Regions from separate parts of the Tsukamurella soli genome, predicted to be linked through region 2. Evidence: predicted binding sites of a transcription regulator. Region 2 holds the regulator's gene; the other holds the start of a gene.
The links. The regulator LexA, encoded in region 2, represses DNA repair genes until DNA is damaged. The targets are predictions, from matches to a motif close to CGAACANNTGTTCG.
Positions count from the first base shown of each region.

Region 1 (7,291 bases), on a different contig from region 2:
ACCTCGCCGAGCACCTGCTGGGCGAGCAGGCCACGGCCGTATCGGCTTTCGTCGACTCGGTGATCGACGGTGACCGGGTGGAGGGCATCGCGCTCTGCCGCCTGGAGGCGGGCCGCCGAGTAGCGCTCGTGAACATCGCGTGGGGCGTGGGCCAGGGCGGCATCGCCGTCGAAGGCACCGGCGGTCGTGCGGTCGTCCGCTACCGCGGCGACGGGACCCCGCCGTGGGCGCCGTTCGAATCACTGACCGTCACAACGCCGTCGGGCGGCACGCGAACCGTCGACCTGGCAGGTGGGCAGGAGCTGGCTCAGCTCATCGCCGACGCCGTGCGCGACACCGTCGCCGACCTCGCCGCGGCCGTTCGGACCGGCCGCGCTCCGGCGGCCGACGGCGCCGTGGGCCTGCACACCCTCGAGGAGACGGTCGCGGCGTACGCGTCCGCGGCGTTGCGCGCCACCGTCGACCTGCCGCTGACGGGCGCCCTGCACGATCGCGGCGTCGGAGCGCTGGCCTACCTCGACGTAGCCCCGCAGTCGCTCGTCGCACAGCGGGCGCTGTTCGGGCCCGCGAACAGCGCTGCGGCGAATAGCGCTGTGTAACGCGAAGATACCCCACCACACCCCGAAAGGAACCCCATCATGGAACTGGGCCTGCTCACCGACAGCCTGTCGGAGCTGACCCGCGACCAGGCCCTCGACTTCGCCGCCGAACTCGGTATCGACACAGTCGAGATCGGCCTGGGCGGCACGCACGGCGGCTGGTCGCCGGCGCCGCACGCCGACCTGCGCGAGCTGCTCGACGACGGTGCCGAGCGGACCCGGCTGCACACCGACGTCACGGCCCGAGGCCTCCGCCTGGAGGCCCTCAACGCGTCCGGCAACCCGCTGCACCCCGTGCACGGCGAGCGCGACGACGCGGTCCTGCGCGGCGCGCTGCGGCTGGCCGAGGATCTCGAGATCGGCACCGTGGTCACCATGTCCGGGCTGCCGGCGAAGCCCGGCGACACCTTCCCCGCGTGGATCACCACCGTCTGGCCGCCGGAGAACCTGCAGCTGCTGGAGCACCAGTGGGAGGTCGCGATCGACTACTGGGGCGGCGTCGCCGAGGAGGCCCGGCGGCGCGGCGTGCGGATCGCCGTCGAGATGCACGCCAACCAGCTCGTCTACAGCGTGCCGGGGCTGCTCCGTCTGCGTGCGGCCGTCGGCGACACCGTCGGCGTGAACTTCGACCCCAGCCACCTGTTCTGGATGGGCGCCGACCCGATCGCCGCCGTCGATGCGCTCGCGGGGACCATCCATCACGTGCACGCCAAGGACACGACGATCGAGCCCCTGGCCGCGGTGCGGTCGCATCTCGAGACCGTCCCCAACGAGCGGTTCGCCGAGCGCGCCTGGAACTACGTCGCAGTGGGCCGCGGCAACGGGGTCGAGTTCTGGACCCGGTTCGTCACCGCGCTGCGCGCGGCGGGCTACAACGGCCCCCTGTCCATCGAGAACGAGGACTACGCAGTGGGACAGCGTGACTCGGTGGCCCTGGCGGCGAAGACGCTGCGCGGGGCCTTGAGCTGATCGCAGCCCTGCACCGACCACAGCCCTGCACTGACCGCGGTCGGCGCACGACCGCGCCGACCGCGGGCCTGCGTCAGTACCGGATCAGGCCCCGGACGTTCTCGGCTCGGCGCATGGCCGCGTAGCCCTCGTTGACCTGGTCCAGCGTGTACTCCCGGGTGATCATCTCGTCCAGCTTGAGCTGCCCCTCCATGTACAGCCGCAGGAGGTGGGGGATGTCGAAGCGGATGTTGGCGTTGCCGAACCACGCGCCCTTGAACGTCTTCCGCATCGCGGTGAGATCGAACAGGCTCAGCTGCACGTCCATGTCGGCGACGGGGCCCACCGAGACCTGAACGCACACACCGCCCTTCGCGACCAGGCTCATGGCCTGCGCCACGAGATCGCCGCGCGCCACATCGACGGTGATGAGCACCTTGTCGGCCATGTGGCCCCAGGTGAGGTCCTGCAGGAGCGTGGTCGCCTCCTCGATCGACGCGACCGCGTGCGTGGCACCGAAGATCTTGGCCTGCTCACGCTTGAACGGCGACGGGTCCACCAGCACGACGTGCCGGGCGCCCGCGAGGTGCGCCCCCTGTACCGCTCCGCAACCCACACCACCCATGCCGAGGACGACCACGGTCTCGCCGGCCTGCACCTCCGCCGCGTACACGGACGAACCCCAGCCGGTGGTGACACCGCAGCCGACGAGGGCCGCCTTGTCGAGCGGGATGTCGTCGGTGATCTTGACGCACGACGCCTCGTTCACCACGGTGTGCGGGCTGAAGGTGCCGAGCAGGCACATGATGCTCGCGTCCTTCCCGCCGATGTGGTGCCGCGACGTCGCGTCCGAGATCTGCAGTCCGAGCATGAGATCCGCACCCATGTCGCAGATGCTGGACTTGCCCGTGGCGCACTCGCGACATCGACCGCAGGCGGGGATGAAACCGAGCGCCACGTGGTCGCCCACCTCGAGGCTCCGCACGCCCGGCCCCACCGCCGTGACGATGCCGGCACCCTCGTGCCCGCCGATGAACGGGTAGATCTCGAGCGGGACACTGCCGTCTCGCACGTGCTCGTCCGAGTGGCACATGCCCGACGCCGCGAGCTCCACCCGCACCTCGCCGTACTTGGGCTCGTCGAGCTCGAGCTCCTCGATCTGCCAGTCCTCGCCGGGTGCGAAAATCACTGCGGCCTGCGTCTTCATCGTCTCGAGCTCCTCATCTGCACCGGGTGTGATGCACCACACATTCTTCTCCGGTCGATCCATGCGCAGTTGGCAATCTGTGCACACCCGTTGCCCGTCGGCGCACCATCGGTCGACACCCCGTGGGTGATTTTCAGACACTATGAGAATATGTGTTCCAATTTTATGGCGCCGTTCGATTTGTCGTGTAAGCTGGATCACATCGGATCGAAGGAGGTGAACACATGATCCCCGGACCCATCAGCACTGATGAATACCTGCGGCGTCTCGAAGCATTCGAACACGCCACCACCGGCCTGGCCGAAGCGGACCCGGGCATGCTCACCCCGAAGCAGGCCCTCGACGCGATGGTGCGGATCGAACGGTGCCACCGCCGCCTGTCGCCGGTGACGACCCGGATCGCGGGCACCTGCGACCGGCTCGGCGTCCCCGGGCAGCTCGGCTTCCGCAATCTGAAGCAATTGCTCGTCGCCGCCCTGCGGCTGTCGGGTGGGGAGGCCGCTGCCCGCGTCAAAGCGGTGCACTACCGGGCCTGGTCGACGACGCCGACCGGGGAAACCGTCGCGCCGCGGCACCCGCTGCTGGCTCAGGCACAGGTCGACGGGGACATCTCGGATGCCCACGCTGCCGCCGTCGAGAAGGCGATCGAACGGTGCCGACGCCGCCTCACCGGCGACCAACTCGACCAGCTCGAGGACATCCTCACCGGACTCGCCCGGGAGTCCACCCCCGACGCGGTGCGCAAAGCCGCGAAGCATGCCGCGGACACGGTCGACCCCGACGGCGCCGAACCCGACCCCGAGCAGGCCAGACGCGCGCGGAGCCTCGATGCCGCGCCGCAGGACGACGACGGCCTCACCGACCTCGACGCCACCCTCGACGCGGCGACCCGGGCCATGTTGGACGCGGTGATCGCGAAGTGGGGGCGGCCCGGGGTGTGCAACCCCGCCGACCCCGCGCCGCTCGACGACACCGCGCACGCGTCCGAGCAGGAGTTGGCCGCCGCCGCGAAGCGGGACGAGCGGACCCCCACCCAGCGGCGCCACGACGCCCTCACGCACGCCCTGCGCCTCGCACTCGGGCACGCCGGAACACACCGCGGACTACCCGCGATGGTGATCGCGACCATGACCGTCGATCAACTCACCAGCCTCGCCGGCACCGCGACCACGGCCACCGGTGGCACCCTGCCCGTCGCCGATGCGCTACGTCTCGCCGGCGGACATCCGCGCTACGTCCTCCTCACCGACGTCGCGAGCCGCCCGCTGTGGCTCGGCCGCACTCGACGCCTCGCCGCTCCCGACCAGCGGATCGCCCTCTACGCCACCGAGAAGGGCTGCAGCGCACCCGGATGCGACGTGCCGCCCGCGTTCTGCGCCGTCCACCACATGGATGAGTACGCCGCCGGCGGGACGACGGACATCGACAACCTCACCCTCGTCTGCGACGCCCACCACGCCACCGTCAGCCCCGACGGAAACCACACCGCGCCCGTCGCCGACGGCCCCTACCGCGGACGCGCCGGATGGAGCCACCCCCGGATCGCGGGCGGCGCGGTGCGTGTCAACCACACCCACGACTGCACCGAGCTCTATCGGCAGGCCCTGGAACGCTGGACGCTCACCCGCAGCGCGTGGCTGCGCTCCTACAACCAGCGCACGATGGCCGCGAGCGAGCACGCCGCCCACGTGCAGCAGATCGGCCCCATCCACGACGAGATCGCGGCCGTGCTCGACGGCCCCACCGGAGGTGAGATCCTCGAACGCCTGCTCGCGGAGCACGACGCCGCGACCCCCTGGGACACCCACGCCTGCACCATGAACGGCGCCACACCGACCCGTGGACAGCGCAACGTGCCGGTGTCGCTCGTCAAGACCAGCATCCGTAAGCGCTACACGCACGGTCGCACCACAGGCGACCGCAGCACAGACCCCGGCTGAGCCGGGACGCCGATCAGTCCAACCGATGCACCCGGTACTCCGACGGAGTGCAGCCGACCTCGGCGCGGAACATCCGGGACAGGGCCGCGGCGCTCGCGATCCCCCAGCGCGCGCCGATCGCGGACACTGTCGCACCCGCCAGCGCAGGATTGGCGAGGTCGTGACTGATCCGTTCGATCCGTCGGCTGCGGATCCAACCGCTGACCGTCTCGCCGTGCTCGCCGAACAGCTTCTGCAGGTAGCGCACTGAGACGTGATGCTCGGCGGCGATCTCGCGAACGGTCAGGCCCGGATCCGACAGCCGGGCGGCGATCCCGGTCTGGATCTCCAGCAGCAGACTCCGCCGCCGCGCATCTCCCGCGGGGGCCGCGTCTATCCGGTCGGCGAGAGCGGCGGTGAGCAGGTCCAACACGGCGTCGCCGACGACGGGATCGCTGCGCACCGGCAGGGTCTCCAGCTGCCGGCCGAGCTCGGCGAGCAGCCGGGAGACCAGCGCCGGCAGACCCGAGCGACCGTCGAACCGCACCGCGGTCAGCTCGGCGAGCCTGGGCCGCGGGATCCGCAGACGCGCAGCCGGGACCATGACCACGAAGACGGCGAACGGGTCACCGTAGTCCAGGCGGTAGGGGCGGCTGGTGTCGTACACCGCGAAATCGCCCGCCCCGAGCACGGTGGCCCGCCCGTCCTGCACGACCGTCCCGCTGCCCGCGAGTTGCAGGCCGACCTTGACGAATCCCGGGTCGTCCGCGGCGATCTCGCGACGGGTGCGAGACACCGTCACCCTGCTGGCCGCCACCGTGCTGATCGCGAGCCCACCCATCGCCTGCGCCACCAGCCGGCCCGTGAACTCCGCGGGCTCCGCCGTCGCGGCCCGCAACGGCACGAAGCTGCTGCGCACCGTCTCACACCACGCGTCGAACCGGTCCGCGCGGGCGACGTCCGCGGAGTCGAATCGGGTGCCGAACGACATCGCCGTCGCCTCAATCGCGCGGTCGACGATCGAGCAGCCTGCGTGCCTTACCCACCGAGCGCTCGAGCCCGCCGGGCCCGACGACGTCGACGGCCACGGTCACGCCGATCTTGTCCTTGATCAGCCGCTGCAGCGCCGCGCCCGCCGGTGTGTGCGCGCCGGACGGGGCGTCGGGGCGGTGCTCGACGCGCACGGTGAGCTCGTCCATGCGGCCGGGCCGCGTGAGGATGCACTGGAACTGCGGTGCAAGGGCATCGATCCCGAGGATCAGCTCCTCGATCTGCGTCGGGAACAGGTTGACGCCGCGCAGGATGATCATGTCGTCGGTGCGGCCGGTGACCTTCTCCATCCGCCGCATCGTGCGCGCGGTGCCCGGCAGCAGGCGGGTGAGATCCCTTGTGCGGTAGCGGATGATCGGCGTCGCCTCCTTCGTCAGCGAGGTGAACACCAGCTCGCCGTGCTCACCGTCGGGCAGCACCTCGCCGGTGGTCGGGTCGATGATCTCCGGGTAGAAGTGGTCCTCCCAGATGTGCAGTCCGTCCTTGGTCTCCACGCACTCCTGGGCCACGCCCGGGCCCATCACCTCCGACAGGCCGTAGATGTCCACAGCGTCGATGTCCATGTCGCTCTCCAGCTCCGAGCGCATCCGCTCGGTCCAGGGCTCGGCACCGAACACCCCGACCCGCAGGGACGTCGACCGCGGGTCGATGCCCATCGCGATCATCGTGTCCACGATCGTGAGCATGTACGACGGGGTCACCATGATCGCGTCGGGCTGGAAGTCGCAGATCAGCCGCACCTGCTTCTCGGTCTGCCCGCCGGACATGGGGATCACCGCGCAGCCGAGCCCCTCGGCACCGTAGTGGGCGCCGAGGCCGCCGGTGAACAGGCCGTACCCGTACGCGACGTGCACCCGGTCCCCGGGCTTCACGCCCGCCGCACGCAGCGATCGCGCCACCACATCGGCCCACGTGGATATGTCCCTCGCGGTGTATCCGACCACCGTGGGCCAGCCGGTGGTGCCCGACGAGGCGTGGATCCGCGAGACCTCCGCGCGCGGAACGGCGAACATGCCGAAGGGGTAGTTCTCCCGCAGATGCGCCTTCGTGGTGAACGGGAACCGCGCCAGGTCCGACAGTTCCCGGCAGTCGCTCGGGTGCACGCCCGCGGCGTCGAAGGCCTTCCGGTAGTGCGGGACGTGCTCGTAGGCGTGGGCGAGCGACCACCGCAGACGCTCGAGCTGGAGCGCCGCGATCCGGTCGCGCGAGGCGAATTCGATGTCGTCGGTGGGGGTGGCGGTGGTCATGCGTCCGGCTTCCTGGGGTTCGTCGGCTACGTGCGACTCACGCGTCGAAATCGACGGTGACGGCGTCGCCGATCGGGTAGGTCTGGCAGGTGAGGACGAATCCGGCGGCCACCTCGTCGTCCTCGAGGGCGTAGTTGCGGCGCATGTCCACCTCGCCGCACAGCACCCGCGCGCGGCAGGTGCCGCACACACCGCCCTTGCAGGCGAACGGCAGATCCGGGCGGAACGCCTCGGCGCCGTCGAGGATCGTGTCCGCCCGCGCGAGGGTGCCCGTCACGCTGCGGCCGTCGAGGACGACGGTGACCTCGCTGCGCGGGCCGG
Region 1 covers NZ_BAABFR010000025.1:40,634-47,924, reverse strand. The annotation lists gene ABD908_RS10115 (Gfo/Idh/MocA family protein) at 1-599, shown strand, start outside; gene ABD908_RS10110 (sugar phosphate isomerase/epimerase family protein) at 639-1,568, shown strand; gene ABD908_RS10105 (NDMA-dependent alcohol dehydrogenase) at 1,642-2,754, opposite strand; gene ABD908_RS10100 (HNH endonuclease signature motif containing protein) at 2,979-4,694, shown strand; gene ABD908_RS10095 (AraC-like ligand-binding domain-containing protein) at 4,708-5,664, opposite strand; gene paaK (phenylacetate--CoA ligase PaaK) at 5,675-6,970, opposite strand; gene paaE (1,2-phenylacetyl-CoA epoxidase subunit PaaE) at 7,008-7,291, opposite strand, start outside.
Region 1: the regulator LexA is predicted to act here: its motif matches at 2,900-2,913, upstream of ABD908_RS10100 (HNH endonuclease signature motif containing protein).

Region 2 (7,291 bases):
CCCGACGGCGTGGTTGCAGGGGCGCATCGAGGTCCCGCTGAAGTACCGGTTCGAGCCGGGGGCCGCGGACGACGGGGTCACCGCCGAGATCCCGGTCCGCGACCTCGCGTCGGTGCGGGCGGACGGGTTCGACTGGCTGGTACCCGCGATGCGCGACGAGCTCGCCACCGGACTGATCAAGACGCTGCCCAAGCAACTGCGGCGCGAGGTGGTACCGGCGCCCGACTTCGCTGCCGCCGCGATGGCACGACTCGCGGCGCGCAGCGAGCCGCTGGCCGACGGTCTCGCGCGCGAGCTGACACAGCTGTCCGGGACAGTGATTCGGCCGGGGGACTTCCGGCCCGCCGAGCTCCCCGAGCACCTGCGGGTCACGTTCCGGGTGGTGGACGAGAGGGGCAAGGTCCTCGCCGAGGGCAAGGACCTCGACGCACTCAAGCGCAGGCTGGGCCGGGAGGTCCAGAAGGATCTGTCACGGCGGACGTCGAGATTCGAACGGCCACCCGCCACCACGTGGACCGCCGAGACCCTCGGCGACGTCCCGCGCCGGGTGGAGACACAGGTCGACGGGCGGACGGTCGAGGGGTTCGGCGCGCTGTACGCCACCGCCGACGGTGCCGGCGTGCGCATCGTGGCCACCGAGGCCGCGCAGCGCGCGTCGACCGCTGCCGGGCTGGACCGGCTGCTCGAGGTCGCTCTGCCCGCCGCCCCGAAATCGGCACTCCGCACACTCGGGCCCAAGCAGCGGATCGCCCTGTCGCAGGGCCCGTACCGGACGCCCGAGGAGCTCCTCGCCGACTGCCGCCGACGCGCGATCACCGACCTACGTGCCACCGCGCCACTCGCGTGGACGCCCGCCGAGTTCACCGAGCTCGCCGCGACCGTCCGCGCGCGACTAGGCGAGACGCAGCTCGAGTACCTCACGTGCGCGGCTGACGCGATCGCCGCGGCCACCGACGCGCGGGGCCGCATCGCCTCGATCAAGAACGGCGCACCCGCCCGCGACGCTGCCGACGATGTCGCCGAACAGCTCGACAGCCTGCTACTGCCGGGGTTCGTCGCCGCCACCGCGGGGACACACCTGCGGCGGATGCCGAGGTACGCACGCGGGGCCGACCTGCGCCTCGCCGCACTCCCGGGGTCGCTCGATCGCGACGACCGCGGCCTCGTCGTACTCGACCGGATCTACGCAGCGCTCGGGGCCCGCCTCGACGCCCTACCCGAGAGCCGCCGCGACGCCCTGCACGAGCACGTGCACTGGCTGATCGAGGAGCTGCGCATCAGCCTGTTCGCCCAGTCGCTCGGCACCGCCGGATCGGTGTCGGAGAAACGCATCCTGGCGGTGATCGCCGAGGCCGCCTGAGTGTGGCCCCGCACCGCCTCGAACTGCCCCTCGTCAGGCTCGGGTGGCGCGGTTCGCGCGATCGCGCTGAAGCGCCTGGATAGCCGCCTCGAAGTCCTCGATCGTGGTGAAGTCCTGGTAGACCGACGCGAACCGCAGATACGCGACCTCGTCGAGGTCCCGCAGCGGACCGAGAATCGCGAGCCCCACCTCGTGGGACGGGACCTCCGCTGCGCCGCTCGACCGCACCGCGTCCTCCACCTGCTGCGCGAGGCGCTGCAACGCCGCCTCCGAGACGTCGCGTCCCTGGCACGCACGGCGTACGCCCTTCATCACCTTCTCGCGGCTGAACGGCTCGGTGACGCCGTTACGTTTCACCACTGCCAGGACCGCGCTCTCGACCGTCGTGAACCGGCGCCCGCAGTTCGCACACGAACGGCGGCGGCGGATCCCCTGACCGTCGTCGAACACGCGGGAATCGACCACACGGGTGTCCTCGTTCCTGCAAAACGGACAATGCATGCGCTCACCCTCACCGTCGGCCTCGGGCCGCCGCCGGTGCGGCACCACGGCGGTGGCACGGCGCGGGCCGAGTGTCGGGCTCGAGGATACTCGCCCCGGAAACGGTAGGACCGTCGAGCAATCCGCGTGCGCGGTACCGACGACGAGCTGTAGACGACGCTCCCCGACCGGGCGCACGCCTGCCGCGACCCGGCCTCCGAACCATCCCATGCCTCGTGCCTCCGTCATCTCTGTTCTCCCGTCTGCTCGGATCGGACCTAGTACCGCGGGACGACGAGCGTCTGGCCGGCGATGACGTGACCGTCGGCGATACCGTTGATCTCGGCGATCTCCTGCGCGACGGCCGACGCCGGGTGCCCGCCGGCCACAGCGCGGGCGACGTCGGGGAGCGTCTCGCCCGCGCGCACCGTCACGAGCGACGTCTGGTCACGGATCGCGGGGTCCGCTGCGGCGACCTGCCCCCGCGCCACCGTCTCGCCCGCACCGGCCAGGCCCGCGAGACCCACCAGTCCGAGCGCGAGCAGCAGTGCCGCAACGCCGACCGTCACGCACACCCGCACCGAAGGCTGCCCGCGGCGCGCACATCCGCCCGCCCGCGATACCCGCCGCCGCTGCCGTGCGCGCCGCTCAGCCGAGCGTGCCAGCCGTTCGACTCGAACTCCGCGCTCGGCTCGCCAACCCGCGATCGCGGCATCCCGATCGCACCGGTCAGGCGTTCGACCTGTCTCGACGGACAGCTGTTTCGCACCGGTGGACGAAGACACGGTGCCGACAGCTTCCCCACGACGGGACTGCTCTGCCCGCGCTTGCGCCAGGCGCGGGGACATCGCCCGGCTCCGTGCGGGGGCACGGCGCGGATCCCTCAGCGGAAGATCATTGATGTGCTCCTGAACTGCAGCGATGCCGGTGCGATCGATGGTGGTGGTCATGCTCGTCCTCCTGCCGGATGGGTGGTTCCTTGCGGTCATGCAGTCGTTCTACCCGCACCCACCGACAAGTTTCGGTGGACCGCTCGACCGCTACCGCGAACCCGGATGCGATCTCGCCCCGATGTTCGAAGGAATGTCTGTTCGATATCTACCACAGGTCGAGGGTTTCCGGAAGACACGCGCGGAAATTTCTCGAACAGATGTTTGTCACGGTCCGGATGTTCGGCTACAGTGAGATCGACAGCACAGGGGTGTGAGACCGCGAGAAGGTGGCCCTCAAGCCCAGGACATGCGACCCAAGAGGAGGGGAATCCCATGCAGGACGGGGAGGACGACGTGAGCGAGATCGAGACCCCGAAGCAGCGGTATCGAGGCGGCCGCCGCGCGGTCGACGCCGACGGACCGGTGTCCGAGGACCACCTGACCCGCCGGCAGAAGCAGGTGCTCACCGTGATCCGCAAGTCGGTCCGCGAGCGCGGCTACCCGCCGAGCATCCGCGAGATCGGTGATGCCGTCGGTCTCACGTCGACGTCGTCCGTCGCGCACCAGCTGCGCACGCTCGAGCGGCTCGGCTTCCTGCAGCGCGATGCCAACCGTCCGCGGGCGGTGAACGTCCACGGCGCCGAGGAACGCACCGCCAAGGTGATCCAGAAGGTGATGGAGGACGACACCCGGATGCCGGAGCCGGCATTCGTGCCCGTGCTCGGCCGGATCGCCGCGGGGGGGCCCATTCTCGCCGAAGAGGCGGTCGAGGAGATCTTCCCGTTGCCGCGCGAGCTCGTCGGCGAGGGGTCGCTGTTCCTGCTCAGGGTGGTCGGCGAGTCGATGGTCGACGCCGCGATCTGCGACGGCGACTGGGTCGTCGTACGCCAGCAGTCGGTGGCGGACAACGGCGACATCGTGGCCGCCATGCTCGACGGCGAGGCCACGGTGAAGACCTTCCGGCGCACGGGGCGGGACGTGTGGCTGATGCCGCACAACCCGGCGTTCGATCCGATCCACGGCAACGATGCGGTGATCCTCGGCAAGATCGTGGCGGTCATGCGCCGGATCTGACCGGGCCTTGTCCGGTGGCCCGTAGCGCGGCGCGTCGGATCACCCGCCGTGCGCCGTGGCCGCCCACCCCCGAGGTGACCACGCACGCCGCGGCGCCGAGCACAAGCCCGACGACGGCGCCGAGGCTGGGGCGGGTACCGAACATGGCGTACGTCATGAGCGCGGTCACCGACGGAATCACCGCGAAGACCGACGCCGCCGCGACCGCTCCCGCCTGGGCGATCGCGCGGACGTAGAGGGTGGTCGCGACCAGCGAGCTGAGCACGACCATCGCGGCGAGGACCTCGACGGCGCGGACAGGGTGCGGCACCGCCAGGCCGGTCGCGATCGCAGCAATCCCGGCCGGTAGCGCGGAGGACATGAGGCCGACAGCGTTGAGGGTGATCGGGTCCGCCCCACGGCAGAACCGCTGCTGGTAGAGGCCGCCGGAGACCAGGCCGGCGAGCCCGAGCAGCGTGAAGCCGATACCGGCGCCGGCATGAGTGAGGTGGCCGACCGCCGACCAGCAGGCCGCCACGACGGCGGCGAGACCGAGGGCAGCTGCGACCACCTTACGGCCGGTCAGCTTCTCCGCCAACGTGATCCGCGCAGCGAGGGTGGTGACTACCGGGTTCACGGCGATCACGAGCGCCGCGACGGCCGGGGGGACTCCCGCGGTGAGTCCGAGGTACAGCCCCATGAACTGGCCGGCCTGGCCCAGCAGGCCGGCGACCACGGCATGCCGGAGCGCCGCTCCGCACGGCCACCGCCGCCCCGTCGCCCGCACCACGACGGCCATCGCGATGCCGGACAGGCCGAATCGTAGGAACACCAGCAGCATCGGGCTCATCGCGGCGACCCCTAATGCGCCGAGCGGGTAGCCGAATGCCCACAGCAGGATGAGCGGGACTGCGACGACAGGTGAAAGTCTCATGCCCCGATCGTGTCGCCCGATCCCGCTGTCGTCCAACGACGATCTGCGATCACGATCAATCGCGGATATCAATCGATCGAATCGGTACATCGGTCGCTCCGATGGGTGATACTGGTGGCTGTGAGCGATCCCGTGCTCGATATCCTCCCCCTGCGCAGCGTCGTGGCTGTGGCCCGCTGCGGCGGCGTGCACCGCGCCGCGGCGACTCTGCACCTGACCCAGTCCACGGTGAGCGCGCACCTGCGCCGGATCGAGAAGGAGACCGGAGCGGCGGTCGTGGCCAAGGCGGGGCGCGGTATCCGGTTCACCGAGCACGGCGAGCGCCTGCTCGCCGCTGCGGAGCGGATCCTGGCCGCACACGACGAGGCCGTGAGCACGCTTGTTGCACCGTCACGCAAGACGCTCGTCGTGGCCACCATCGAGCACGGTGCCGACCACCTGATCCCAGTGCTCAGCAACCTGCTCAGCGAACTGCCCGGCGGCTACAGCGCGCAGTTCCGCCTGGACCGCAGCGCGTACGTCGCCGACGCGATCGGCGCGGGGGCGGCGGACGTGGCGGTGTTCCTCGCACCCGCCGGGCATCCGGATGCGGTGGGGACGCTACCGCTGTGCTGGTACGCCGCAAAGGATTTCGTCGCCGGTGCCGGCCCGTTGCCCATCATCGTCTTCGACGCGCCGTGCGTGCTCCGCGCGCCCGCCACGGGCGCGGCGCACGCTCTGCCCGGCGGTGCCACTGTGGTCGCCGAGGCGGCCAACCTCGCAGGACTGTACGCGGCCACACGGTCGGGCCTAGGCGTGACGCTGCTGCCCGAGATCGACGCCGTCGACGGGATACGCCCCATGGACGGACTTCCGGCACCCGCACCACTGGCGCTGGCCGTGTCGTTCTCGGAGCGGGTGCCCGAGCGGGTCCGGCGCGCCGTCCGCCGGGACGTGGCAGCCCTCGCCGAGCCCTGACGCCGGCACCTCTACCCACGGCGCAGCTTCGTCAGACGGCGAACGGCTCCAGCGCACCGGCTACAGCACTGGGGACCCGCGCGGTGACTCGCGTGCCGTCGGGCTCGTGCTCGGTGGACACCACGGCCCCCGCGGCGTGCAGCCGCGCGAGTACGTCGCCGCGGTCGTAGGGCACGCGGATCACCACGTCCACGTCGTCGGCGGTCAGCAACTCGGTCATGCGCGCACGCAGCGCGTCGATGCCGTCACCCGTCTGGGCCGAGACGAACACCGCGTCGGGCAGAGCGTGCCGCAGCTGGGTGAGCACTGTCGGGTCGGCGGCATCGATCTTGTTGATCACGAGCAGCTCGCGAGGCAGGGCGTGGTCCTGCTCACCGGCGACGTCGCGGAGCACCTCGCGGACCGCGGCGATCTGCTGCTCGGGCATCGGGTCGGAGCCGTCCACCACATGCAGCAGCAGGTCGGCGTCCACGACCTCCTCGAGCGTCGACCGGAACGCCTCGACCAGCTGCGTGGGCAGGTGCCGCACGAAGCCGACGGTGTCGGTGAACACCACGTCGCGGCCGTCGTCGAGGCGCGCCTGGCGGGTGGTGGGGTCGAGGGTCGCGAACAGCGCGTTCTGGACCAGCACCCCGGCGTCCGTGAGCGCGTTGAGCAGGCTCGACTTGCCGGCGTTGGTGTATCCGGCGATGGCGACGGCGGGCACCCGGTTGCGGCGCCGCTGGCCGCGCTTGGTCTCGCGCGCCTGCTTCATGCCGCGGATCTCCTTGCGCAGCTTGGCCATCCGCTCACGGATCCGGCGTCGGTCGGTCTCGATCTTGGTCTCGCCGGGCCCGCGCAGGCCCACGCCGCCGTTGCTGCCAGCGCGGCCGCCGGCCTGCCGCGACAGCGCCTCGCCCCAACCACGCAGCCGGGGCAGCATGTACTCCATCTGCGCCAGGGTGACCTGCGCCTTACCCTCCCGCGACGTGGCGTGTTGGGCGAAGATGTCGAGGATCAACGCGGTTCGATCGATCACTTTGACCCGCACGACCTTCTCCAGGGCGTTCAGCTGCGCCGGCGTCAACTCGCCATCGCAGATCACGGTGTCTGCGCCCGTCGCGAGCACGACCTCGCGCAGCTCGTGTGCCTTACCCGAACCGATGTAGGTGGACGGGTCGGGCCGGTCGCGGCGCTGGATCAGGCCGTCCAGGACGATCGACCCGGCGGTCTCCGCGAGCGCGGCGAGCTCTGCCAGCGAGGAGTCCGCCTGCGCCGCGGATCCCTCGGTCCAGACGCCGACCAGCACGACCTGTTCGAGGCGCAGCTGCCGGTACTCGACCTCCGTGACGTCGTCGAGTTCGGTGGACAGGCCGCCTACACGGCGCAGCGAGGACCTCTCTTCGAGCTGCAGCTCGCCGATGGTCGGCGCGGACTCCGCGGGCTCCCAGCCCAGCGGGTCGATGCGGTGTACAGCAGGTACGGAGTCCGCCGTTGCGGCGGTGTGTGCTTCAGTCATTCTGACGACCAGTGTGGCACGACCCGGCGCCGCAGGTCATCTCGATTTCCCCGGCGGGCACCGAACCGGCGTCATGC
Region 2 covers NZ_BAABFR010000031.1:14,840-22,130, forward strand. The annotation lists gene hrpA (ATP-dependent RNA helicase HrpA) at 1-1,360, shown strand, start outside; gene nrdR (transcriptional regulator NrdR) at 1,394-1,861, opposite strand; gene ABD908_RS11715 (LysM peptidoglycan-binding domain-containing protein) at 2,119-2,409, opposite strand; gene lexA (transcriptional repressor LexA) at 3,106-3,846, shown strand; gene ABD908_RS11725 (DMT family transporter) at 3,830-4,759, opposite strand; gene ABD908_RS11730 (LysR family transcriptional regulator) at 4,880-5,716, shown strand; gene hflX (GTPase HflX) at 5,748-7,214, opposite strand; gene dapF (diaminopimelate epimerase) at 7,286-7,291, opposite strand, start outside.